4 regions of the Streptomyces sp. W1SF4 genome follow, and region 2 is predicted to be linked to each of the others. Evidence: riboswitches for the same ligand, from Rfam matches in the RefSeq annotation. Region 2 holds a riboswitch; each other region holds the start of a gene.
The links. A riboswitch is a leader RNA that binds a small molecule or an ion and turns the genes downstream of it on or off. The one in region 2 is predicted to bind cobalamin.

Region 1 (5,524 bases), 1.6 Mb from region 2:
GAGACATCATGCGTCACCCGCACCGCCGCCGGATCGTGGCCCTCGCCACGGGTGCCCTGCTCACCGCCGGGCTCGCGCTCTCCGCGTCGCCGGCCTCCGCAGCCACCACGACCACCCGCACCCAGACGCCGCTCGTCGTCAATGCCCGCTGGGGCGGGCACTGCACGTACGACCGGTTCGTGATCGACCTCCAGGGCTACGTGCCCCCGGTCACCGTCACTCCCGTGTCCGAGCTCGTCTACGACGGCTCGGGCAAGCCCGTCCCGCTGGCCGGGAAGTACTTCCTGGAGATCCGCCTGCACCCGGCCGCCGGGCACGACGACGCGGGGCAGAACGTCTACCAGGGGCCCAGGCTCCAGAAGATCTACCTCAGCAAGCTCAAGGGCATGGCCATGACCGGCGACTACGAGGGGTACGTGACCTTCGGCGCCGCCTTCGACACCAAGCCGACCTGGAACACCTCCGTCCTGCACTCGCCCGAGCGGCTCGTGCTGGACTTCCCGCACCCCAACACCTGCTGACCCGCTCGGGGCCCCGGAGCCGCCCGGCTAGCGGTGTTCGGGGTTGGGGAAGTCGAAACGGCAGCCGGCGTCCCACAGGGACCGCTGGTTGCCGTGGGCCGGCATGCCCCCGGCGCGCTTGAGGAGCGCCGCCAGGTGCATCAGGTTCCACGACATGAACGTGGTGTTCCGGTTGGTGAAGTCGTTCTCCGGGCCGCCCGAGCCCGGGTCCAGGTAGGAGGGGCCGGGGCCGGCCTCGCCGATCCAGCCCGCGTCGGCCTGGGGCGGGATCGCGTAGCCGAGGTGCTGGAGGCTGTAGAGGATGTTCATGGCGCAGTGCTTGACGCCGTCCTCGTTCCCCGTGATCAGCGCTCCGCCGACCCGCCCGTAGTAGGCGTACTGCCCCGCCCCGTTCAGCAGGGAGGAGCAGGCGTAGAGACGCTCGATGACCTGCTTCATGACGGAGCTGTTGTCGCCGAGCCAGATGGGGCCGCACAGCACCAGGATGTCGGCGTCCATGATCTGGCTGTACAGGACCGGCCACTGGTCGCTCTCCCAGCCGTGGTCGGTCATGTCCGGCCAGACGCCGGTGGCGATGTCGTGGTCGACGGCGCGGATCAGCGAGGTACGGGCGCCCGCCGATTCCATGACGGCCCGGCTCCGCGCGATCAGGCCCTCGGTGTTGCTGGTCTCGGGAGAGCGTTTGAGGGTGCAGTTGACGTAGACGGCGGAGAGGTCCTCGTACCGGGGGCTGTCGTCGGCGGCCATGCCCTCCACCGTGCCGGGCGTCCGGTGGGCCGGCCAGCGGGCCTGGCCCGTACGGGTGTGCCGGGAGCGGGCGGCCGGCCGCCGGATCGGTCCGGGTTGTGACGGTCCGTGCGGGCGACTAGGGTCATCTGGCCTTGGTGTTCGGGAAACCGGTGCAAGACCGGTGCGGCCCTCGCCACTGTGATCGGGAAGTCCGGCTCCACTCCCCTGCGGGAAGCCACTGGGCCCGCGCGGGACACCGCACGGCCCCGGGAAGGCGGAGCCAGGGCATCAGTACCCGTGAGCCAGGAGACCGGCCGGGGCGCGTCGTCCATCCACGAGGTGCTGGAGAGGTCTCCCAACCCATGCATATAGCCGAGGGGTTCCTGCCCCCTTTGCACGCGGCCGCCTGGGGCGCCGCGTCCGCCCCCTTCGTCGTCCACGGGGTCCGCGCGCTGACCCGCGAGGTGAAGGCGAACCCGGAGAGCACGCTGCTGCTCGGGGCGTCCGGTGCGTTCACGTTCGTCCTGTCCGCCCTGAAGATCCCCTCCGTGACGGGCAGTTGTTCGCACCCGACGGGGACGGGGCTCGGGGCCATCCTCTTCCGGCCGCCGATCATGGCGGTGCTCGGCACCATCACGCTGCTCTTCCAGGCGCTGCTGCTGGCCCACGGCGGACTCACCACGCTGGGCGCCAACGTCTTCTCGATGGCCATCGCCGGGCCCTGGGCCGGCTACGGGGTCTACCGGCTGCTGCGGAAGGCCGGCGCGCCGCTGATGGTGACCGTCTTCTTCGGCGCGTTCTTCGCCGACCTGGTCACCTACTGCGTCACCTCCGTCCAGCTGGCGCTGGCCTTCCCCGACCCGGCGAGCGGCTTCCTGGGCTCACTGGAGAAGTTCGCGGGCATCTTCGCCCTCACCCAGATCCCGCTCGCCGTCAGCGAGGGACTGCTGACGGTCCTCGTGATGCGGCTGCTGATGCAGTCCAGCACGTCGGACCTGGTCCGGCTCGGGGTCGCGAAGCTGACCGGCGGCAAGCAGGCGAAGCCGGAGGCGGCCCTCTGATGAGCAGGAACGCGAAGATCAACACCCTGCTGCTGCTCCTGGTCGCGGCGCTGGCCGTGATCCCGCTCGCGCTGGGGCTCGGCGACGGCAAGGAGGAGCCGTTCACCGGCGCCGACGCACAGGCGGAGGCGGCCATCACCGAGCTGAAGCCGGACTACGAGCCCTGGTTCGCCCCGCTGTACGAGCCCCCGTCGGGCGAGGTCGAGTCGGCGCTCTTCGCCCTCCAGGCGGCGCTCGGGGCGGGCGTGCTCGCCTACTACTTCGGCGTACGCAAGGGCCGCCGCCAGGGCGCGGCGCAGGCCCTCGCGCGGGCCGCGGCCGGGGCACCGGAAGCCGCCGGGGCACCGGAGGCCGGGCGGACCGGCCCGGCCCGGGAGTCGTAGGCGGTGCTGCCGATCGACGTGGCGGCGCACTCCAGCCGCTGGCGGGGCCGCCACCCCCTGGAGAAGGCCCTGCTGGGGCTCGGGCTCACGGTCACCGCGGTGTGCCTGCCGCCCTGGCCGGGCGGCCCGCTGGTGGCCGCCGCGACCCTGGCCGTGCTGCTCGGGCCGGCCGGCGTGGCCGGGCGGCAGCTGTGGCGGGCCTTCCGGGTCCCGCTGGGCTTCTGCGTGACCGGGGCGCTGCCGCTGCTGGTGTCGGTGGGCGGCCCGGACGGGTTCCTCGCCCCGGCCCCGGACGGGCCCCGGCACGCGGCGGAACTGCTGCTGCGCACCTCGGCGGCCTCCCTCGGGGTGCTGCTGTTCGCCTTCACGACGCCGGTCTCGGACGTGCTGCCGCGGCTGGTGCGGGCCGGGGTGCCGGCGCCCGTGGTGGACGTGGCCCTGGTGATGTACCGGATCGGTTTCCTGCTGCTGGACTCGACGGCCCGGGTCCGGCGCGCCCAGGCGGCCCGGCTGGGGCAGGCAGGCCGGGCGGCGGTGTGGCGCTCGCTGGCCGGGCTCGCGGCGACCTCGTTCGTCCGGGCCTTCGACCGCGCGGCCCGGCTCCAGGAGGGGCTGGCGGGACGCGGTTACGACGGCGCGCTGCGGGTGCTGGTGCCCGAAGCGGCGCTGTCGTGGCGGTTCCTGACGGGGTCCGCCGCCCTGCTGACCGCCCTGGTCGCGGGGACCCTCGTACTGAAGGAGCTGTGGCTGTGACCCCGTTGGTGGAGCTGGTCGGCGCGGGATACGCGTACGAGGACGGCCCGGCCGTGCTGTCGGGGGTGGACTTCGCCATCGCCGAGGGCCGTGCGCTGGTGCTGCTCGGCCGCAACGGCAGCGGCAAGACCACGCTGATGCGGCTGCTGAGCGGAGGCCTGCGGCCCGGCTCGGGGACGCTGCGGCTCGGCGGCGCCGAGGTGGCGTACGACCGCAAGGGCCTGGTCCGGCTGCGCGCCTCGGTGCAGCTGGTGGTGCAGGACCCGGACGACCAGCTCTTCGCGGCCTCCGTGGAGCAGGACGTGTCCTTCGGCCCGATGAACCTGGGGCTGCCGGCGGCGGAGGTCCGCGAGCGGGTGGACGGCGCGCTGGCCGCGCTGGACATCACCGCGCTGCGGGACCGCCCGACGCACCTGCTGTCGTACGGGCAGCGCAAGCGCGCGGCCATCGCGGGCGCGGTGGCCATGGCCCCGCGGGTGCTGATCCTGGACGAGCCCACGGCCGGGCTCGACCCGGACGGGCAGGAGCGCCTCCTGGACGTCCTCGCGGGGCTGCGCGCGGCCGGCACCACGGTGGTCATGGCCACCCACGACGTGGACCTCGCGGTGCGCTGGGCGGACGACGCGGCCGTGCTGACCCCGTCGGGGATCCGCACGGGCCCGGCGGCCGAGCTGCTCTCGGACCCGGAGCTGCTCGCGTCGGCGGGGCTGCGGTCGGCCTGGGCGCCGGTGGTCGCCGCGTTCCTGCGGGCGAAGGGGATGCTGGCGGACGGGGCGCCCGGGCCGCGGACCCCGCAGGAGCTCGCGGTGCTGGGCTCCTAGGATGGCCGCATGTCGCTGCCGCATGCCATTCTCACCGCGCTGATGGAGAAGCCCTCGTCGGGGCTGGAGCTGACCCGGCGGTTCGACAAGTCGATCGGCTACTTCTGGTCCTCGACGCACCAGCAGATCTACCGGGAGCTGGGGCGGCTGGAGGAGGCGGGGCTGATCCGGGCGCTGCCCAGCGAGGTGCCCGTGCGCGGGCAGAAGAAGGAGTACGAGGTGCTGCCCGACGGCCGCGCGGAGCTGACGCGGTGGGTGGACGAGAGCCAGGACCCGAAGCCGGTCAGGGACGCGCTGCTGCTGCGGATCCGCGCGGCGGCGGTGGTCGGGCCGCAGGGGCTGGGGCCGGAGCTGCGGCGCCATCTGGAGCTGCACCGGGCGCAGTTGGCCACGTACGAGGCCATCGAGGCGAAGGACTTCCCGGCGGGGCGGGACGCGGACGCGGACCGGCTGCGCCGGCTCGTGCTGCGCGGGGGCATCGCCCTGGAGGGTTTCTGGCTGAGCTGGCTGGAAGAGGCCCTGGCGGAGGTGGAGGCCCTGTCCGGGCCGGAGGGACCGGCGGCGGCGCCGGCGGGCGGTGCCTGACGCGCCCCCGCCCCGGCGGGCGGGGCGGAGGCGGACGCGCCGCGCCTACTTGTTCAGGGACGCCCAGAACTCGTCGAAGCTCATCAGCTTGTCGCCGTCGGTGTCCTTGGCGGCGATCACGGAGTCCGCGACCGCGGCGGTGACGTAGTGGTCACCCATCGCCTTCATGGCCGCGCTGTACTCGTCGGCCGTGACGAAGCCGTCACCGTTCACGTCGAACTTGTCGAACGTCGCCCGTGCGCTCTCGATGTCAGCCACTGGGTCCACCCCTTCTTGGTGCTTGTTGACCGGCTCAGGGTAGCGGCCCGGGGCGCGGGGGGCTCCTGCGGGTCCCGTTCCCCGGGGCACCGTCGCGCCGGCTACCGGAAGATGCCGGTGTGGCCGAGGGAGTAGCGGCCGGGCTGCGGGTACACGGCGAGGCCGTGGGGGCCGCCGCCGACCGGGATGCGGGCCAGCTGCTTGCCGGTGACGGTGTCGATCGCGTAGACCTCGGAGTTGTAGCGGCCTGAGAGCCACAGCACCTTGCCATCGGCCGAGACCCCGCCCATGTCGGGGCTGCCGCCGTCGGGCAGCTGCCACTTCTTGGTGAGGCGGTTCTCCTTGAAGTCGAAGACGGAGACGCTGCCCTCGCCGCGGTTGGAGACGTACATCTCCCTGGAGTCGCGGCTGAC
Region 2 (5,524 bases):
GGGCGACCAGGTCGGCCAGGACCAGGAAGACGGCCCCGGCGAGCGCGGCCACGGGCAGCAGCGCGCGGTGGCCGGCGCCGACGGCCATCCGGGCGGCGTGCGGGACCATCAGGCCGACGAAGCCGATGGCCCCGCTGTAGGCGACGAGCACCCCGACCACGAGGGAGGCGAGCACGAACACGGCCGCCCGGAAGCGGCCGGTGTCCAGGCCGAGGGTGCGCGCGCCCTCCTCCCCCGCGAGCAGCAGGTCCAGCGGCCGGGCCAGGGCGGTGAGCAGGACGGTGCCGGCGAGCAGCGCGGCGGCCGGCAGGGCGAGTTCGTCCCAGCGGGCCCCGCCGAGGCCGCCCAGGGTCCAGAACAGGGCGGTGCGCAGCTGGTCGGGTTTGGCGGACAGGACGAGGACCAGGCTGGTCAGCGCGGAGAGGACGTACTGCACGGCGACCCCGGCCAGGATCAGCCGGCCGGTGGTCATGGTGCCGCCGCGGCGGGCCAGGGCGTAGACGGCGACGAGCGCGGCCAGGGACCCGGCGAAAGCGGCGGCCGGCAGGCCGAGTCCGCCCGCCGCCGCGGCGCCCGCGCCGGACACGATGACCAGCACCGCGCCCGCCGAGGCCCCGGAGGAGGCTCCGAGCAGGAAGGGGTCGGCGAGCGGGTTGCGCACGAGGGCCTGGAGCACGGTGCCGGTCACGGCCAGTCCGGCCCCGACGACGGCTCCGAGCAGGACGCGCGGCATCCGCACGTCCCACACGATGGAGGCGAAGGCCCCGCGCGCGCCGGGGCCGCCGAGGACGATGTCGAGGACCTGGCCGGGCGGTATCCGTACGGGTCCCAGGGCCAGCCCGGCCACCATCGAGACGGCGAGCGCGGCGGCGAGCAGCACCAGCGACAGCCCGCGCCTCACGGGGCGTCGGGGTGCAGCTGGCGGCCGAGGGACTCGACGGCGTCGGCGACGCGCACGCCGAGCACGGCGGAGGAGAGCGGCAGCACCACGAACCGCCGGTTCTTGACGGCGGGAACCTCGGCCAGCGCCGGGTCGTTCACCAGGCGCTGCTTCTTGGCCTCGACGGTGGTGCCGCCGTAGTCGTAGATGAGGACGACCTCGGGCGCGCGCTCGATGACCTTCTCCCACGGCACGTCGCCGAAGGTGTCCTTGAGGTCGGCGAACGCGTTCGTGCCTCCGGCGAGGGAGACGATCTCGTTGCCGATGCCGTTGCCCCCCGAGGTGAAGGCGGAGGCCTCGCCGGAGTCGTAGACGAAGACGGACGGCCGGGGCCGGTCCTTCACCCGTGCGGTGACGGCGTCGACGCGCCGCTGCTCCTCCCGGACGAGTTCCTCGCCCCGCTCGGGCACGCCGAAGGTCCGGGCGACCTCGGTGATCTCGGTCTTGAGCTGTTCGAGCCCGACCGGGCCCTGGGTGCAGTACTCCACGCTCAGCCGTGACCCGATGCCGGCCTTCGCCAGCGCGTCCCGGTCCCGGCCCTGCCCCTTGTCGAAGGCGCTGGCGTAACCGCCGTACACGAAGTCGGGGTTGGCGCCGAGGAGCACTTCCTTCGAGGGGTACTCCTTCGCCAGCACCTTGATCCGGTCGTAGGCGGGCCGGTAGGCGGGCAGCACGGAGTCGTCGAGATAGGCGGTCCCGGCCATCCGGTCCTGCAGCCCGAGGGCCAGCATGAGTTCGGTGGCGTGCTGGTTCATGGTGACGGCGCGCTCGGGCGGCGCCTGGTAGGTGCTGCTGACACCGCAGTTGGTGACGGTGTACGGGAACCCGGGCGCGGCCTGCGCCCCGCCCCCGGACCGCTCGGGCCCGGCGGGCCCGCCGCAGGCGGCGAGCGGCACGACGAGGGCGAAGGGCAGGAAGGAGCGCACGGCGGCGCGGACACGCGACATGGTGAGGCCTCTCCGGGGGATCCTCGTCCCCGGTCGAAGTGAAGAGGCGGTGCGTCAGTGTCTGACTCCCGGCCCCCACGCACGCGCACGCGGCGACCGGTCACAGTGGCGGGACCGCACCGGATTCACACCGGTTTCCTGTCCTGCACCGCCGGGACAACCCGGCCAAGTCTGCCAGACGCGGCCTTTGCACCCGGAAGGGGTGGTGGCGGACTCAGGAGAGCGGCCGTCCCCCGTCGCGGAGGAGTTGGTTGTCGGAGAGGTTGTCCGCCCTCTCCCGCAGCAGAGCCCGGCGTTCCGCGGACAGGTGCCAGACGACCTCCGCCTTCCTCATTTCCGGGAGCTGCTTCAGCTCCCTGTAGCCGGCCTCGACGTCGTAGGTTTCGAGGGTGCGGGCCACGCCGTGGGCCCACCGGGAGTCCCAGACGGCGGCGGCTTGATGGCGTGGAAGGGACTCCAGCAGACGGTCGGCGTCGATCGTCGACACGACGAGCGCGGCCGCCAGATGACGGTGGACGTGATGGGCCCTGCCGCTCAGCTCATCCGCCAGCAGCATCCCGGAAACGCGTTCCACGAGGGGGCCCTCCTGGTAGCGCTGGAGGAGGTCGGCCAACCGCCGGTCGTCCGTGTACCGGAGGAGACCCGCCCGGGTGTCGGGCGAGAACGCCTCGTAGATGCCGAAGCCGATGTCGGAACCGGTGACCAGCTCGACCAGCCGCTGCGGCCGCAGCGCGCTCAGCACGTCGGCGACCTGTGGCAGGCCGACGCCCTGGGCCGTACACAGGAGGCGCAGCTCCTCCGGCGGTTCCCACAGGGCGACGACGGCAGTCGTGAGGAACTCGAGGGGCATGTGGTCGAGGAGCGCGAGCCGGGCGCTCGGATTGCCGATCAGGAGCCAGGTGACGAACTCCCGGTCGGCCACTGCCCGCAGGACACGTGCGGCCGTCTCGGGCGGCATTCCGCCGGATGACAGCAGCGTGGTCATGACGTCGGTGGGGAGACGTGTGGCGAAACACTCCAGGACGTCGGGCTGGAAGGTGAAGTTCCCTCCTTCGCCGAGTTCTCCGATCAGTCGGAGCGTCTGTTCCAGCGTCAGCCTGGAAAGAAGACCTGTACACCACGCTTGCGGGGCCGCCAGCGCGAGGCGCCTGGCGCTCACCGCGTCCATGGCAAGGAGCCGTTCGACGGCGAGCAGCTCGTCGATGGACACCAGGACGTCCACTGCGGCTGACGACTCCAGGAGCGCCATCCGCGCCGCCGCCGGCCCGGTTTCCATGGCCGCGATGACCGAGGCGCGCTCCTCCGGGGACATCTCGACGAGCATCTCGGCCGCCTTGGAGACCGGCAGAGTAGCCAGCTTCCGGGCTGTCACCTCGACGGGGTCCCGTCCGATGAACATGTTTCCCTGGGCGACCTGGTAGACGCGGCTGTTGTCGGCCGCCTCGATGTTGACGCTGATGCTGCGCGATTCTTCCGTGTTCATGATCCTGAGATGTGCATTTCGCCTTGGCCGAGTTGGTACACGCGCGCTTCGCCGGACGCCTTTGCGACCTGGCGGACGTCGCCGCTCCAGGTCTTGTGCGTCGAGGCCCCGTCCTCGTTCAAGGAGGCGACGATATTGCGCAGCTCCTCGGCCACCGCTTCCCTCGCCGCTCCCGCCCGGGACTCCAGCAGGTCCTCAAGGCGTGCCTGCCAGCTCCCTTCCTGCAGGATGCGGACCCGGGCGGACTGTTCGGGCAGGGCGTCGGCGATCAGCTGCGCCGTCCGTTCGAGCCGCTGCAGTTCAGCGGCGGCCCGCTGGGCGTCGCCGTCGCCCATCAGGGTCGCCAAGCGGTGCCGGAGGCTCGCCCAGGCATCGGTCCCGGCAGCCTGGACCACTGCGGTACTGCACGACGCGGCCACCGCCGCCAGCGCCTCTGTCAGCATGCTTCCTCCCCGACGATCGCGTGGACCACGCAATGTACCGATCGGCGGCGCTGCGGGTGCCTCGATCCGTGGAAGTGAACTCTGTCGACGGACGAACGGGCCTCGGGTGGACCTCCGGCTGGGCGAGCGCCCGCGGTTCAGCCGTCGGACAGGCCGTCCGTCCACGGCTTTGGCTCGAGGGTGAACACGTGGCCCGGCCCGACTTCCCAGGAGCGGGGCGGGCGTTGGCCTCGGAGGTAGTTGAGCGGTGTTCTGAGGAGGCCTCGTCCCTCCATCACCCGGCGTGCCTGGTCCATGAGGCCGAGCGGAACGGCGGCCGCGTCGGTGTCCTTGAACTCGTGCAGGAGGACGATGCCGGCCCGATGGAGGTAGTCGATGGCCCTGGCGTACTTGCGCGTGTCGTAGTAATGCCGGCCGATCCTGCCGCAGACGGCGGCATGGGCACGCAGGTTCCCCGATTGCTCCAGGAGATCGGCGGCCCTCTGCAGCATCCGGAGGGCCTCGCGCCGTCGGCGGGCCGTTCCGTCGATCAGGCACTCGCCGGCCCCCCGGAGCGCCGCGCCCTGGAGGCCGGGGTTCTCTGCGTCTTCGGCCAGCTGCAACGCGCGGTTGTAGTAGGGCAGGGCCTCTTGCGGTGGTCCCGCGAAGCGCAGGAGTTCACCGAGGGAGTTCAGCACTTCTGCCTCGCCGTCCAGGTCCCCGCGCTGCCGGTACACCTTGATCGATTCCGTGTAGGCGTGCCGAGCGGCATCGAGCTCGTCGGCAGCGGCCAGCGTGTCGCCGGCGTTCTTCAGACACATGGCTTCGAGGCGGGTGTCTCCGAGCGCGAGGAACTCTGCGGCCACCTCCCGGTAGATGACGTAGGCCTGCTCGAACTCACCTCGTTCGTAGTGGATGCTGGCGATGTTGCCGAGGGTTTTGGCGCGGCCCGGCCGGTCGTCCAGTGCGGCGAAGATGTCGTGGGCCTGCGTGTACTGTCCCAGCGCCTCATGGTGCCCGCCCAGTTTCCGAAGCCAGCCGCCTCGGACGTTCAACAGCTCCGCCTCGGTCGTGCGGTCGCCCGCACGCCTGGCCGCGCCCACTCCCGCCTTGGCGCAGGTCGCCAGCTCGTCGAAGCGGTGATGGTGCAGCAGGAGCTGGCACACCGGGAGGGCGAGTTCCGCGGCGTGCCGGTCGAGGCCGGCCGACACGGCCATGTCCACGCCCGGGACGAGGTTGGGGCATTCGGCCTCGAACCTCTCCCGGGATGCCTTGCGTCCCGCACGCAGGTGGAGGGCGGAGCCCTCGCCGTTCGTTTCTTCGACGGCGATCCGGGCGATCCGCGCGTACTCGTCGAGCAGCCGCCGCTGCGCCGCCTCCCGGACGGCCTGCGGGAGCCGTCGGGCCAGGGCTGTGGCCTCGCGGCGGGCGTGGGGGTGCAGTCGCCAGCGGTCGCAGCCGACCCGCTCCTCCGCCACGAGGTGCGCCCGGGCGAGAGCGGCGAGCCGGGAGCGGATGTCGTCCCGGTCCGGACCGGCGAGGTGGGCCGCCTGTCGCGACGTGATGTTCGGACCGGGCACCAGACCGAGCAGGGGGAGCAGTTCCGCGGCTTCGGGGCCGAGGCGCAGGTAGGTCTCGTCGAAGCCGCGCCGCAGGGGAGCCAGCAACGGCCCGTCCGGGGGGCCGCCCTCCGTGTAGGAGTCGAGTGCTTTGGTCAGGTCGCCCAGGAGTT
Region 3 (5,524 bases), 3.2 Mb from region 2:
CCGTACGAGGCCGCGCGGGCGGGCTCGTACACGTGTTTCACGTGAAACATCCGCTGCGGCAGCCGCCGCGCGGCCGGGGCGGTGCGCACGGCCGTCCGCGGTGCCGAGCGGCCGACGGGATCCCCGGCCGGCTCCGACTGCCCCTCGGTGGGGTCGGCCGGTGCCGAGGAGCCGGGCCGCGGCTCCGCGCCGGCCGTGGCCGTCGCCGCCGGACCGACGCCGAACAGGCACAGCAGAGCGACGCAGGCCACCGTCAGGGCCCGCGCCAGCGCCGTCCGCGCGTACCGCGCACTGTTCATGGGGCCTGCATGCCCCGACACGCCGGGCAACTTTCCCCCGGCCCCCGAGAAGCCCCCGACCGGGGGAGGAAGTCACCCCCCACGGCTGACTCAGCCGCTGCGCCGCGGCCCCGTCAGCCGGGCCAGGACGGAGGTCTCGCCGCTGACCAGCCGCAGCCTGGCGAGGCCGGTGTCCCCGGCCGGCGCCGTGACCGCGTGCGGGGAGACCCGCTCGACGGTGAACACGGCCGTACGGTGGTCGGCGCGGGGGATCTCGATGACCCGGCCCCGCCGCAGCCCGGCGAGCGGGAGCCCGTCGCCGGTGACCACGGCCGTGCCGGCGGAGCCCGGCGCCGGGCCGTCGGTGTCCCAGCCGGCCGCGCCGTCACCGTCCTGCGGGCCGCCGCTCACCGGGAGGTCCACGCCCAGGCTGGGGATGCGCAGCCGCAGCGGCCGTGATGCCCGCATCGGGGGGACGGCCACCGTCCGGCGGTCCGCGGCGGGGCCGTGCACCCCGGACTGCTCCAGCCCGCGTACGAGACGGCGGTGCCCGGACAGACCCAGTGCCCGGGACGGCAGCGCGTCGGTGACGCTCGCGGCGGCGGGCTCCGCGCCCGAGCTGCCGCGCAACAGGGCGATACCGGTGCAGAGCAGAGTGACCGTCAGCGCGACGGCGGCCCACTGGGCGCGGGACATGGCGTTCCTCCTGTCCGGCTCGGGCGGCCGGTTCCTGGGAGCAGTGGACCCCTCCCCGGCCGCCCGCACATCGCCGCCCGCAGCGCAAATGACGGCGCGTCACGTCGCCCCCGGGCCCTGGCGCCCGTGTCCTCCCAGCTGGCGGCGGGTGCGCGGGCCGTACGCGCCCGATCGGACCGCTACCCCCGAACGGGTGAGGAGGCGAAGGCCCGGTTCCGCACGGCCCGTTAGAGCGGCCGGGCCGGCCAGTCCAGCAGGCGGGCGCCGATCACGGCCGTCTGGAGGGTGTACCGCTGCACCGGGTCCCCCGGGTCGGTGCCCGTCAGCCGGTGGATCCGCTCCAGGCGGTAGGTCAGCGCCCGCACGCTCAGGTTCAGCCGCCGGGCCGCCTCCGCGGCCACGCATCCCGAGTCGAAGTACGCGGTCAGGGTGTCCAGCAGGGGTGCCGCCCCGCCGCGCCCGGCCCGCAGCGGTCCGAGCGCGGCCAGCACCAGCTCGGCCATCGCCGCCCGGTCGCGGGTCAGTACCGGGAAGACCAGCAGGTCGGCGGCGCGCAGCAGCGGGCCCCCGAGTCCGAGCCGGTGCGCGACGCCGAGCGCGTCCAGGGCCTCCGCGTACGAGGCCGCGGCCCCGCCCGCGCCGGGGTGCGGGCGCCCGAGCGCGACGAGCCCCCGCCCTTCGGACTCCGCGTGCGCGAGCCGTGCGAAGCGGACCGGGATGTCGTCCCGCCCGCCCGGCGCCACGCAGACCAGCCGGCCGTCCTTGGTGGCGATCAGGAAGTCCCGGTCCCCGAAGCGGCCGGTCAGGGCCGACTGGAGCCGGCGCTGCTCCGGGCCCCCGTCCTCGTACGGAGCGGGCCCGCGCGCCACGGCCACGGCGTGCGCACGCAGCGGGTCCAGTCCGAAGCGGGCGGCGCGTTCGCCGAGGCGGCCGGGGTCGCCGCCGCCGAGCAGCAGGTCGTCGACGAACTCCCGCCGCGCGGCGGCCTCCCGGTGCGCGGCCGGCCCGTGGGCCCGCTCGTACCCCTCGGCGAAGGCGTCCACGGCCTGCTCCACGACCGCCAGCAGGTGGTCGGGGGCGAGGCGTCCGCCGAGGGCGGTGCGGGTGGCGGCGAGGTGCGCGCCGATCAGGCCGCGCAGCCCGTAGCCGGCCCCGGCGGCCCGTTCGCCGACCGCGCGGCGGGCGTCGAGCTCCTCGGGTGCGGGGGGCCGGCCGGTGGCCGACGCGTCCGCGAGCATGCGTACGTACCCGTCCAGATACTCCTCGGGTATGTCCCGCCCTGACCCCACACCAGCTCCCCGGTCCGCTCCGCTCGAAAAAGGACCGCCATTCTCCCCCGGATCAAGATCAACTTGGCCGTGAGGGCGGAGGTCCGGGCGGGGGCGCGGGGGTTGAGGAGAGGTCAGACCACCACGAGTGCCACCGCCGCCGCCCCCATGAGGGCGGCGGCGAGGTGCATCACGGGGTGGCCGTAGTCCCCGAACCAGAGCTGCCGGGCCAGTCCGCCGAGGGCGGCCAGGGCGCTGATGACGCCGATCTGGGCGAGGAGGGTGGCGGCGGTGAAGGGGGCCAGGAGCAGCAGTACCGAGTTCAGCCAGAACGGCGCGGCGCCGGTCCAGCCCCGCCATTCCCGGATCGCGTACTGCATCGCCGGATCCCACCTCCACACCCGTCACACGCGCAACAGGCGTCGCGCTCAACTCATCGGCTGTACAGCCTCCTTGGGTGCGGCGGCCGGGGCAAGAGCGCGTTCGGCTAGAAAACCGAAGGCCAGGCCGAAAGTCGCCCACAGCGCTGCCTGGATGGCCAGCGACGCGAGACGGAACTGCCAGATCAGCGCGGCCGGGAAGTCCGCGGGCACCTCGTTGATCGCGGGCAGCAGCGCGTACGAGACGCCCACCGCCGCCACGAAGGCCAGCGCGGCGACGACCGAGGCGTTCCAGTTGCCCAGCCGCGGCGCCAGCCGCCGCCCGAGGACCGTCGCGCCCGCCGCGAGGAGCGCGCTCAGGGCGATCATCAGCAGGTAGAGGGCGGTCCGCCGGGCGGCCGTGTCGGGGTCCCCGACGGCCGGCGGGTTGGCGGGGTACTTGAAGAACGGCACCAGGGTCACGGTGACGAACAGGGCGCCGGTGACCAGGGCCGCCGTGGCCCGGGCGCCGAAGTGGCCGATGCGGCCCAGGGCGAAGCAGTAGACGAGCGCGGCGATGCCGCCGAGGGCGACCCCGTACAGCAGGACGCCGGTGCCGAGGCCGGCCGTGGCCTGGAGGGCCCGGCTGACCGGAGCGTCCTCGGCGCCGTGGTCATGGCCGGCCGCGAGATGGCCGGCCTCCTCGATGGCGATCGCCGCGTCCACCTTGGACTCGCCGAGGAGGTACGCGACGAGGAAGGCGGCGACACCCGCGAGCAGGCCGGCCAGCATGCCCCGCACCAGCAGGACGCGGGGGGAGACGGTGTTCACGCATGAACCCCTTGGGTGATCGTGAGGGAGATCGGGAGGGGGTCAGTGGCAGGGGAAACCGAGCAGGTGACGGCCGTCGTGCAGCCACTCGTGGACGGTCTCGCCCTGGAACACGGCGGTGGCGCCCTGCTCGATGCCGACGAAGTACAGCAGGACGAGGGCCAGGACCGCGGCGAAGGCGGCCCAGGGCGCCAGCGCGGAGAGGGAGATGGGGGCGACGGCGGCGGGGGCCGAAGCGGACACGGCGGTGTGGGCCATGGCAGAACCTCCAGGGGGAACACGCGTCCCGGTCAGTGGTGCTCTGTACGAAGGCGGCGGGTCTGACTTCCCTCCCCGGGGTACCGCGGGAGGACTCACAGTGGCGCGACCGTGCCGGATTCTCACCGGTGCTTCCGCCATGCCTTCGTCATGTCGTCCGAGACCGTACCGCGCCTGTGGCTTGAACACCACGGCGCGTGGCCGCCGTTCCGCGCCCCCGGGCGTGCGCTCTACGCTCCCCGCATGCCCTCCGTACGCGTACACCTCACCACGCCCCCGCTCGACGAAGCCGCCCGCCAGGGCCGGTTCGGGTACGGGGAGCCGTGCCCCGGCCACCCGGGCCTCGCCGGGCCGGCCATGGGGGACTGGGCCGGCCGCACCCTCGAAGAGGTGGCCGCCGCGGACCCGGAGGGCATCCGGCGCTGGCTCACGGACCCGGAGTACGCGCCCCCCGGCGGCGGGGAGCCGGTGGCGGCGCTGATCACCCGCACGGGCGGGTACCTGGCGGGCCTGGGCCCCGGCCGGCACCACGCGGTGGTCGCACAGGCCGTCGTACGGGCGGCGGTGGTGGCCGCGCTGGAGCTGCCGGCCGGGGCCTTCTGGCGGCTGGACGTCCGGCCGGACACCGTGACCTCGCTCAGCGGGCGCGCCGGCCGCTGGAACCTCCTCGTCGGACAGCCCCGGTAGCGGCCCCGCGGAAAGCCGGACGGCCCGGACCCCGCGACGCGGTCCGGGCCGTCCGCGACGGCCGGGGCGCGGGCCCCTACGCGACGATCCAGTCGGAGGTCGCGATGACCGGCTGCACGCCGTCGCGGTGCACGGTGCCCTCAATCAGGCCGTACATGCGGTCCGCGGCGAAGTACACCTCGTTGTCGTTCTTGAGGCCGAAGGGCTCCAGGTCGACGAGGAAGTGGTGCTTGTTGGGCAGGTTGAGGCGCACCTCGTTGACCTTGGGGCAGTTGTCCAGCACCCGCTCGGCCATCTGGTTCAGGGTCTGCTGGAGCGAGTAGGAGTACGTCTCCGCGAAGGCCTCCAGCATGTGCTTGCGGACCTTCTTGTACGACTGGTCCCAGTCGTGGGCGGCGTCGTCACCGGCCAGCGCCGAGTGCGCCCAGCGGGCGGTGACCTTGGTCGCCAGGATGCGGTCGTACGCCTCCTGGAGGGTCGTGTACTTGTCCTTGATGAAGCCGTGGAACTCGGAGTTGGTCGAGTTCATCACCGTCAGGTCCTTCAGACCCGAGATGACCTGGAGACCGGTGGTCTCGCTGTAGGTGATCTGCGCGGTGCGCACCTCCTGGCCCTTGCGGACGAAGGAGTGCTGCTCCTTGCGGGTCGGGACGGGGATCCGCTCCCAGGCGAACTCCTCGATGCGGATCTGCGCTTCGCGGATCGGGGCCTGGGAGGAGACGAAGTGCTTCGCGAGGAGGATGCCGAAGGCCTCGGGGGAGGCGATGCCGTGCTCCTTGCCGAAGGCGTACACCGTGTTCTTGGTGGTGTCGGTCGGCAGGCAGTTGGCGTTGTCGCCGGTGAGGTGGACGTCGCGGAACTCGCCGCGCAGGGCGACCGAGACGTTCAGGTCGCGGATCTCGGCCCAGGAGCCGTCGCTGCCCTTGCGGGTCACCACGACGATGCGGTTCTCGGCCTTGCCGTACTGGTTCTGGCCCAGGACGTGCTTGCTCATGCTGTCTTCCTTCGGGTACTCGGGAACACGGAGTCCGTTGTTCTGGATCCCGTACGCCCGGCGTCCAGCGCCCCGCCCTCCTGAAGGACGTCCCGCTCCCCGCCGTTCGGCCCCGCAGGACCGCCCCGGGACTGACGTGCATCCCGGTCCGTA
Region 4 (5,524 bases), 810 kb from region 2:
CGGGCACGGCCGGGTCGGAGAGGGTGCAGATCACCTCGTTGCCGGCGGGCAGCCGCTTGCGGGTGACGCCGCTGGCGACCATCTGCACGTCGCACAGGACCGGCGCGCCGGCGTGCAGGGCCGCGCGGGCCCGCAGGACGACGTCGGGGGTGTAGCCGAGGTCCTGGGGGAGGTCGGTCATGCCACAGGCGTGAATCATGCGCACCGCGACCTGGGCGACCGATGCGGGCAGCCCGGAGAGGTCCGCCTCGGCGCGGATCGTGGCAAAGGACTGGCGGTAGATCGCGGCGCCGTCCTTCTCGTACTCGAACACGGTGTACTCGCTCATTTCTTCACTGCGGTGCGGGTGGTGTGGTGGTGGTGCGTGCGGCCGTGAGGGCGGCCGCGAGGTCTGCGAACGGGGTGGGCCGGCCGTCGAGTTCGTACCCGTCGGGGGTGGCGACCAGGTCCACCCAGGCGGTGCCGCGCGGGTGCCCGCACCGGCGGGCGCACCCGGACCAGTGCACGGGCAGCGCGGCCGCGGAGTGGTCTTGTCCTACGACGGCACGCGCGTCGGCGCGCACGTCCGCGAGGGACTTGGCGCACCCGGGCCTGCCCGTACAGGCGGTGACGGACTGCCAGGGCCCGCCGGGCCCGGTCACCAGGCCGGCCGCCTCCAGCGCGGCGCGGCCGCCGGCGGGGCCGCGGGCGCCCGCGCCGGGCAGGACGACACTGCGCCACGGGGTGACGCGCAGCCCGTCGCCGGCGGCGTCGGCGACCTCGGCCAGCACCCGCCACTGGGCGGAGCCGAGCCGGCCGAGCGGGGGCAGCACGCACAGCGCGTCGCCGTGCACGCCGGGCCGGGGCGGTTCCGCGTGCGGCCAGGCCACCTCGGGCAGCCGGTCGGCGGCGATCCCCGCGGCGGCCAGCCGCAGGGCGAACTCCCCGTCATCCAGGGCGTGTCCGTCGGGCAGCTCGGCGACCCGCCAGGGCCGGGTCCCGGCCGCGTCGGCGGCGTCGAGGAAGTACTCGGCGGCCAGCAGCGCCGCCCTGGGCGCGTCGACCGCGGCCACCTCGACGGCCCCGGCCGCGGCTCCGAGCCGCACCAGCACCCGGTCGCCGCCGCGGCCGCGGCCGTCGCCGTCGCCGTCGCCGTCGCCGAGCACGGTCACGTCGGGGTCGAGGGCGGCGACGTCCCCGCGCCCGTCGTCAAGGGCGAACAGGAACCGCCCGGACAGGCCCGTCGCCCGGGCGCCGGCGCACAGCAGGCGGTCCAGCTCCCGGACCCCCCGCACGACGCGGGGCCCGCCCAGCGGGGAGGCGACGACGTTGCGCACCCGCTCGTGGGCGGGCGCGGGCAGCAGCCCGGCGCCGTCGAGGAGCTCCGCGAGGCCGGCGCCGCAGCCGTCGGCGAGGCCGCGCAGCTGGACGTTGCCGCGCGAGGTGAGTTCCAGGTGCCCGTCCCCGAACCGGTCGGCGGCGAGCCCGAGCACGGACGCCTGCGCGGTGGTGAGCAGCCCGCCGGGGATCCGGACGCGCGCCAGGTACCCGTCGTCGGCGGCGTGCAGCCGCAGCGCGCCGGGACAGGCGTCGCCGCGCTCGCGTATGGCGGGTTTGTCCCGCGACGCGGCGGAGGGGGGCTGGGGCATGGCCGCGAGCATACCCACGATTCCCCACCCCCGACCTGTGGCCGTCGCCACCCCGACCAGCACCTCCGCCCCACCACCCCCGGACCACCGGACCACGGCCCCGAGCCCCCCGCCCCCGACCCCCGGCACAGCCCCGAGGCGAGCCCGCGGCGCACCCGCGCGGGCCCCAGCCCCGAGGCGAGCCCGGGCCCCAGCCCCGAAGGGCCCCCGGGGCGCGGCCCCGGGGAACGGGCGAAGGGCCGGGCGGGGAGGAGCCCGCGCGGCGGGGCCCGCCCTCGGCTCCCGGCGCACCCGCCCCACGCGGGCCGTGCGGCACCGCCCCGCCCACCCCCACTCCCGGCCAGGGGAAAGGCCGCCTAAGATGACCTTCCGACGGGCCGTTCGGCCCGTCACCGCCGAGGACGGCGACATGGGAGGAAGCCCGGTGCGATTCCGGCGCGGTCCCGCCACTGTGAACCCCGCGGAGCGATCGGCCGGGTGAGTCAGGAACTCCCGCCGTCCTCACTGCCCGGGGCGCGGAAACCCCGAGGAAGGCCTGCCGCCGCATGATCCTGCTGCTGTCGACGTCCGACACCGATCTGCTCAGCGCCCGCGCCGCGAACGTCGCCGGCGGCCCCGTGCCGTACCGGTTCGCGAACCCCTCCCGCCTCCCCCTGGACGACCTGCCCGGTCTGCTCGACGGGGTCGGGCTGGTCGTCGTACGCCTCCTCGGCGGCCTGCGCGCCTGGCAGGAGGGCCTGGACGTGCTCCTCGCCGCCGGCCAGACCCGCCCGGTGGTCGTGCTGACCGGCGAACAGGCCCCCGACGCGCAGCTGATGGAGGCCTCCACGGTTCCGATCGGCATCGCCGCCGAGGCGCACCGCTACCTCGCGCACGGCGGCCCGGCCAACCTCGAACAGCTGGCGCGTTTCCTCTCCGACACCGTGCTGCTCACCGGCCACGGCTTCGAGCCCGCCGCCGCCTCCCCCACCTGGGGCGCCCTGGAGCGCCCGGCCACGGAGGCGACCGGCCCGCAGGTCGCGGTGCTGTACTACCGCGCGCACCAGATGAGCGGCAACACCGCCTTCGTGCACGCCCTCTGCGACGCCGTCGAGGCCAAGGGCGGGCGGCCGCTCCCCCTGTACGTCTCCTCGCTGCGCACCCCCGAGCCGGAGCTCCTCCAGGCCCTGTCCGGTGCCGACGCGATCGTTACCACGGTCCTCGCGGCCGGCGGCACCCGCCCCGCGACGGCCTCCGCCGGCGGGGACGACGAGTCCTGGGACGCGGGCGCGCTCGCCTCCCTGAACGTGCCGATCCTGCAGGCCCTGTGCCTGACGGGTTCGCGCGGCGACTGGGAGGAGAGCGACGAGGGCCTGTCGCCGCTCGACGCCGCCACCCAGGTCGCGGTCCCCGAGTTCGACGGCCGTCTGATCACCGTCCCGTTCTCCTTCAAGGAGATCGACGAGGACGGCCTGCCCGCGTACGTGGCCGACGCCGAGCGGGCCGCGCGCGTGGCCGGCATCGCGGTGCGCCACGCCCGCCTGCGGCACGTCGACCGCCGCGACAAGAAGATCGCCCTGGTCCTGTCCGCGTATCCGACGAAGCACTCCCGCATCGGCAACGCCGTCGGCCTGGACACCCCGGCCAGCGCCGTGGAGCTGCTGCGCACCCTCATCTCGCACGGCTACGACTTCGGCCCCGCGGCCGAGATCCCCGGTCTGGTCTCCGGCGACGGCGACGAGCTGATCCGCGCGCTGATCGAGGCCGGCGGCCACGACCAGGACTGGCTGACCGAGGAGCAGCTGGCCCGCAACCCGGTCCGCATCCCCGCCGCGGACTACCGGCGCTGGTTCGCCGAACTCCCCTCGGACCTGCGCGAGAGCGTCGAGGAGCACTGGGGCGAGGCGCCCGGCAACATGTTCGTGGACCGCTCCTCGAACCCGGACGGCGACATCGTCCTCGCGGCCCTGCGCCGCGGGAACCTGCTGATCCTGATCCAGCCGCCGCGCGGCTTCGGCGAGAACCCGATCGCGATCTACCACGACCCGGACCTGCCGCCCTCGCACCACTACCTGGCCGCGTACCGCTGGATCCAGGCGGCGTCCGAGGACGGCGGCTTCGGCGCCGACGCGATGATCCACCTGGGCAAGCACGGCAACCTCGAATGGCTCCCCGGCAAGAACGCGGGCCTGTCCGCCTCCTGCGCGCCCGACGCCGCACTCGGCGACCTGCCCCTGGTGTACCCCTTCCTGGTCAACGACCCGGGCGAGGGCACGCAGGCCAAGCGCCGCGTGCACGCCACCCTCGTCGACCACCTGGTGCCGCCGATGGCCCGCGCGGAGTCGTACGGCGACATCGCGCGCCTGGAGCAGCACCTGGACGAGTACGCCCAGATCAGCTCCATGGACCCGTCGAAGCTCCCGGCGATCCGCGCGCAGATCTGGACGCTGATCCAGGCGGCGAAGCTGGACCACGACCTGGGTCTGGAGGAGCGCCCGGACGACGACGGCTTCGACGACTTCCTGCTGCACGTCGACGGCTGGCTGTGCGAGGTCAAGGACGCCCAGATCCGTGACGGCCTGCACGTCCTGGGCGGCGCCCCGACCGGTGAGGCGCGGGTCAACCTGGTCCTCTCCATCCTGCGGGCCCGTCAGATCTGGGGCGGCACCTCCGCCCTGCCCGGCCTGCGCGAGGCCCTCGGCCTCGACGAGTCGGCGGCGACGCGCACCGCGGCGGACACCGTCGAGGAGACGGCGCGCGCGCTGGTGCAGGCGATGGAGGACGCGGGCTGGGACCCGGAGGCGGTGCCCTCGGTCGCCGCGGACCACCCGCGGGCCGTCGCGGACATCCTCAGCTTCGCGGCGAACGAGGTCGTCCCGCGCCTGGCGGGCACGACGGACGAGATCGCCCACGTCGTGCGGGCCCTGGACGGCGGCTTCGTCCCGGCCGGCCCGTCGGGCTCCCCGCTGCGCGGCCTGGTCAACGTCCTGCCGACGGGCCGCAACTTCTACTCGGTCGACCCGAAGGCCGTGCCCTCGCGGCTGGCGTGGGAGACGGGCCAGGCCCTGGCGGACTCGCTCCTGACCCGCTACCGCGCCGACCACGACGGCGAGTGGCCGGCCTCCGTCGGGCTCTCCCTGTGGGGCACGAGCGCGATGCGCACGGCCGGCGACGACGTCGCCGAGGCCCTGGCGCTGCTCGGCGTCCGCCCGGTCTGGGACGAGGCCTCGCGCCGCGTCACCGGCATCGAGGCGGTCCCGGCGGACGAACTCGGCCGTCCCCGCATCGACGTGACGCTGCGCATCTCGGGCTTCTTCCGTGACGCGTTCCCGCACGTCATCGGTCTCCTGGACGACGCGGTCCGGCTGGCGGCCTCGCTGGAGGAGCCCGCGGAGGCGAACTTCGTCCGGGCCCACGCCCAGGCCGACCTGGCCGCCCACGGCGACGAGCGCAGGGCCACCACCCGCATCTTCGGCTCCCGCCCCGGCACCTACGGCGCGGGCATCCTCCAGCTGATCGACTCCCGTGACTGGCGTACGGACGCCGACCTGGCGGAGGTCTACACCGTCTGGGGCGGCTACGCGTACGGCCGCGGCCTGGAGGGCCGTCCGGCGCGAGCCGAGATGGAGACGGCGTACAAGCGCATCACCGTCGCCGCGAAGAACACGGACACCCGCGAGCACGACATCGCCGACTCCGACGACTACTTCCAGTACCACGGCGGCATGGTGGCCACCGTGCGCGCCCTGCGCGGCACGGCCCCCGAGGCGTACATCGGCGACTCCACCCGCCCGGAGACGGTCAAGACCCGCACCCTGGTCGAGGAGACCTCCCGCGTCTTCCGCGCCCGCGTGGTCAACCCCAAGTGGATCGAGGCGATGCGCCGCCACGGCTACAAGGGCGCCTTCGAGCTGGCG

Region 1: linked by a shared signal. The riboswitch ahead of D1J60_RS24745 (energy-coupling factor ABC transporter permease) and the one ahead of D1J60_RS31755 (ABC transporter substrate-binding protein) in region 2 are both predicted to bind cobalamin.
Region 3: linked by a shared signal. The riboswitch ahead of D1J60_RS16910 (CbtB-domain containing protein) and the one ahead of D1J60_RS31755 (ABC transporter substrate-binding protein) in region 2 are both predicted to bind cobalamin.
Region 4: linked by a shared signal. The riboswitch ahead of cobN (cobaltochelatase subunit CobN) and the one ahead of D1J60_RS31755 (ABC transporter substrate-binding protein) in region 2 are both predicted to bind cobalamin.

Annotation. Positions count from the first base shown of each region.
Region 1 covers NZ_CP034350.1:5,273,776-5,279,299, reverse strand. The annotation lists gene D1J60_RS24755 (hypothetical protein) at 9-521, shown strand; gene D1J60_RS24750 (flavodoxin family protein) at 549-1,268, opposite strand; cobalamin riboswitch at 1,387-1,584, shown strand; gene D1J60_RS24745 (energy-coupling factor ABC transporter permease) at 1,613-2,311, shown strand; gene D1J60_RS24740 (energy-coupling factor ABC transporter substrate-binding protein) at 2,311-2,694, shown strand; gene cbiQ (cobalt ECF transporter T component CbiQ) at 2,698-3,447, shown strand; gene D1J60_RS24730 (ATP-binding cassette domain-containing protein) at 3,438-4,268, shown strand; gene D1J60_RS24725 (PadR family transcriptional regulator) at 4,278-4,853, shown strand; gene D1J60_RS24720 (EF-hand domain-containing protein) at 4,899-5,111, opposite strand; gene D1J60_RS24715 (YncE family protein) at 5,213-5,524, opposite strand, start outside.
Region 2 covers NZ_CP034350.1:6,838,098-6,843,621, reverse strand. The annotation lists gene D1J60_RS31760 (iron ABC transporter permease) at 1-850, opposite strand, end outside; gene D1J60_RS31755 (ABC transporter substrate-binding protein) at 898-1,887, opposite strand; cobalamin riboswitch at 1,923-2,066, opposite strand; gene D1J60_RS31750 (hypothetical protein) at 2,102-3,370, opposite strand; gene D1J60_RS31745 (hypothetical protein) at 3,367-3,813, opposite strand; gene D1J60_RS31740 (tetratricopeptide repeat protein) at 3,951-5,524, opposite strand, start outside.
Region 3 covers NZ_CP034350.1:3,628,080-3,633,603, reverse strand. The annotation lists gene D1J60_RS16935 (hypothetical protein) at 1-299, opposite strand, end outside; gene D1J60_RS16930 (class F sortase) at 390-974, opposite strand; gene D1J60_RS16925 (helix-turn-helix domain-containing protein) at 1,202-2,212, opposite strand; gene D1J60_RS16920 (hypothetical protein) at 2,377-2,622, opposite strand; gene D1J60_RS16915 (CbtA family protein) at 2,671-3,432, opposite strand; gene D1J60_RS16910 (CbtB-domain containing protein) at 3,475-3,690, opposite strand; cobalamin riboswitch at 3,728-3,873, opposite strand; gene D1J60_RS16905 (histidine phosphatase family protein) at 3,934-4,377, shown strand; gene pucL (factor-independent urate hydroxylase) at 4,454-5,371, opposite strand.
Region 4 covers NZ_CP034350.1:6,026,601-6,032,124, reverse strand. The annotation lists gene D1J60_RS28155 (precorrin-8X methylmutase) at 1-328, opposite strand, end outside; gene D1J60_RS28150 (cobalamin biosynthesis protein CobG) at 333-1,628, opposite strand; cobalamin riboswitch at 1,984-2,141, shown strand; gene cobN (cobaltochelatase subunit CobN) at 2,174-5,524, shown strand, end outside.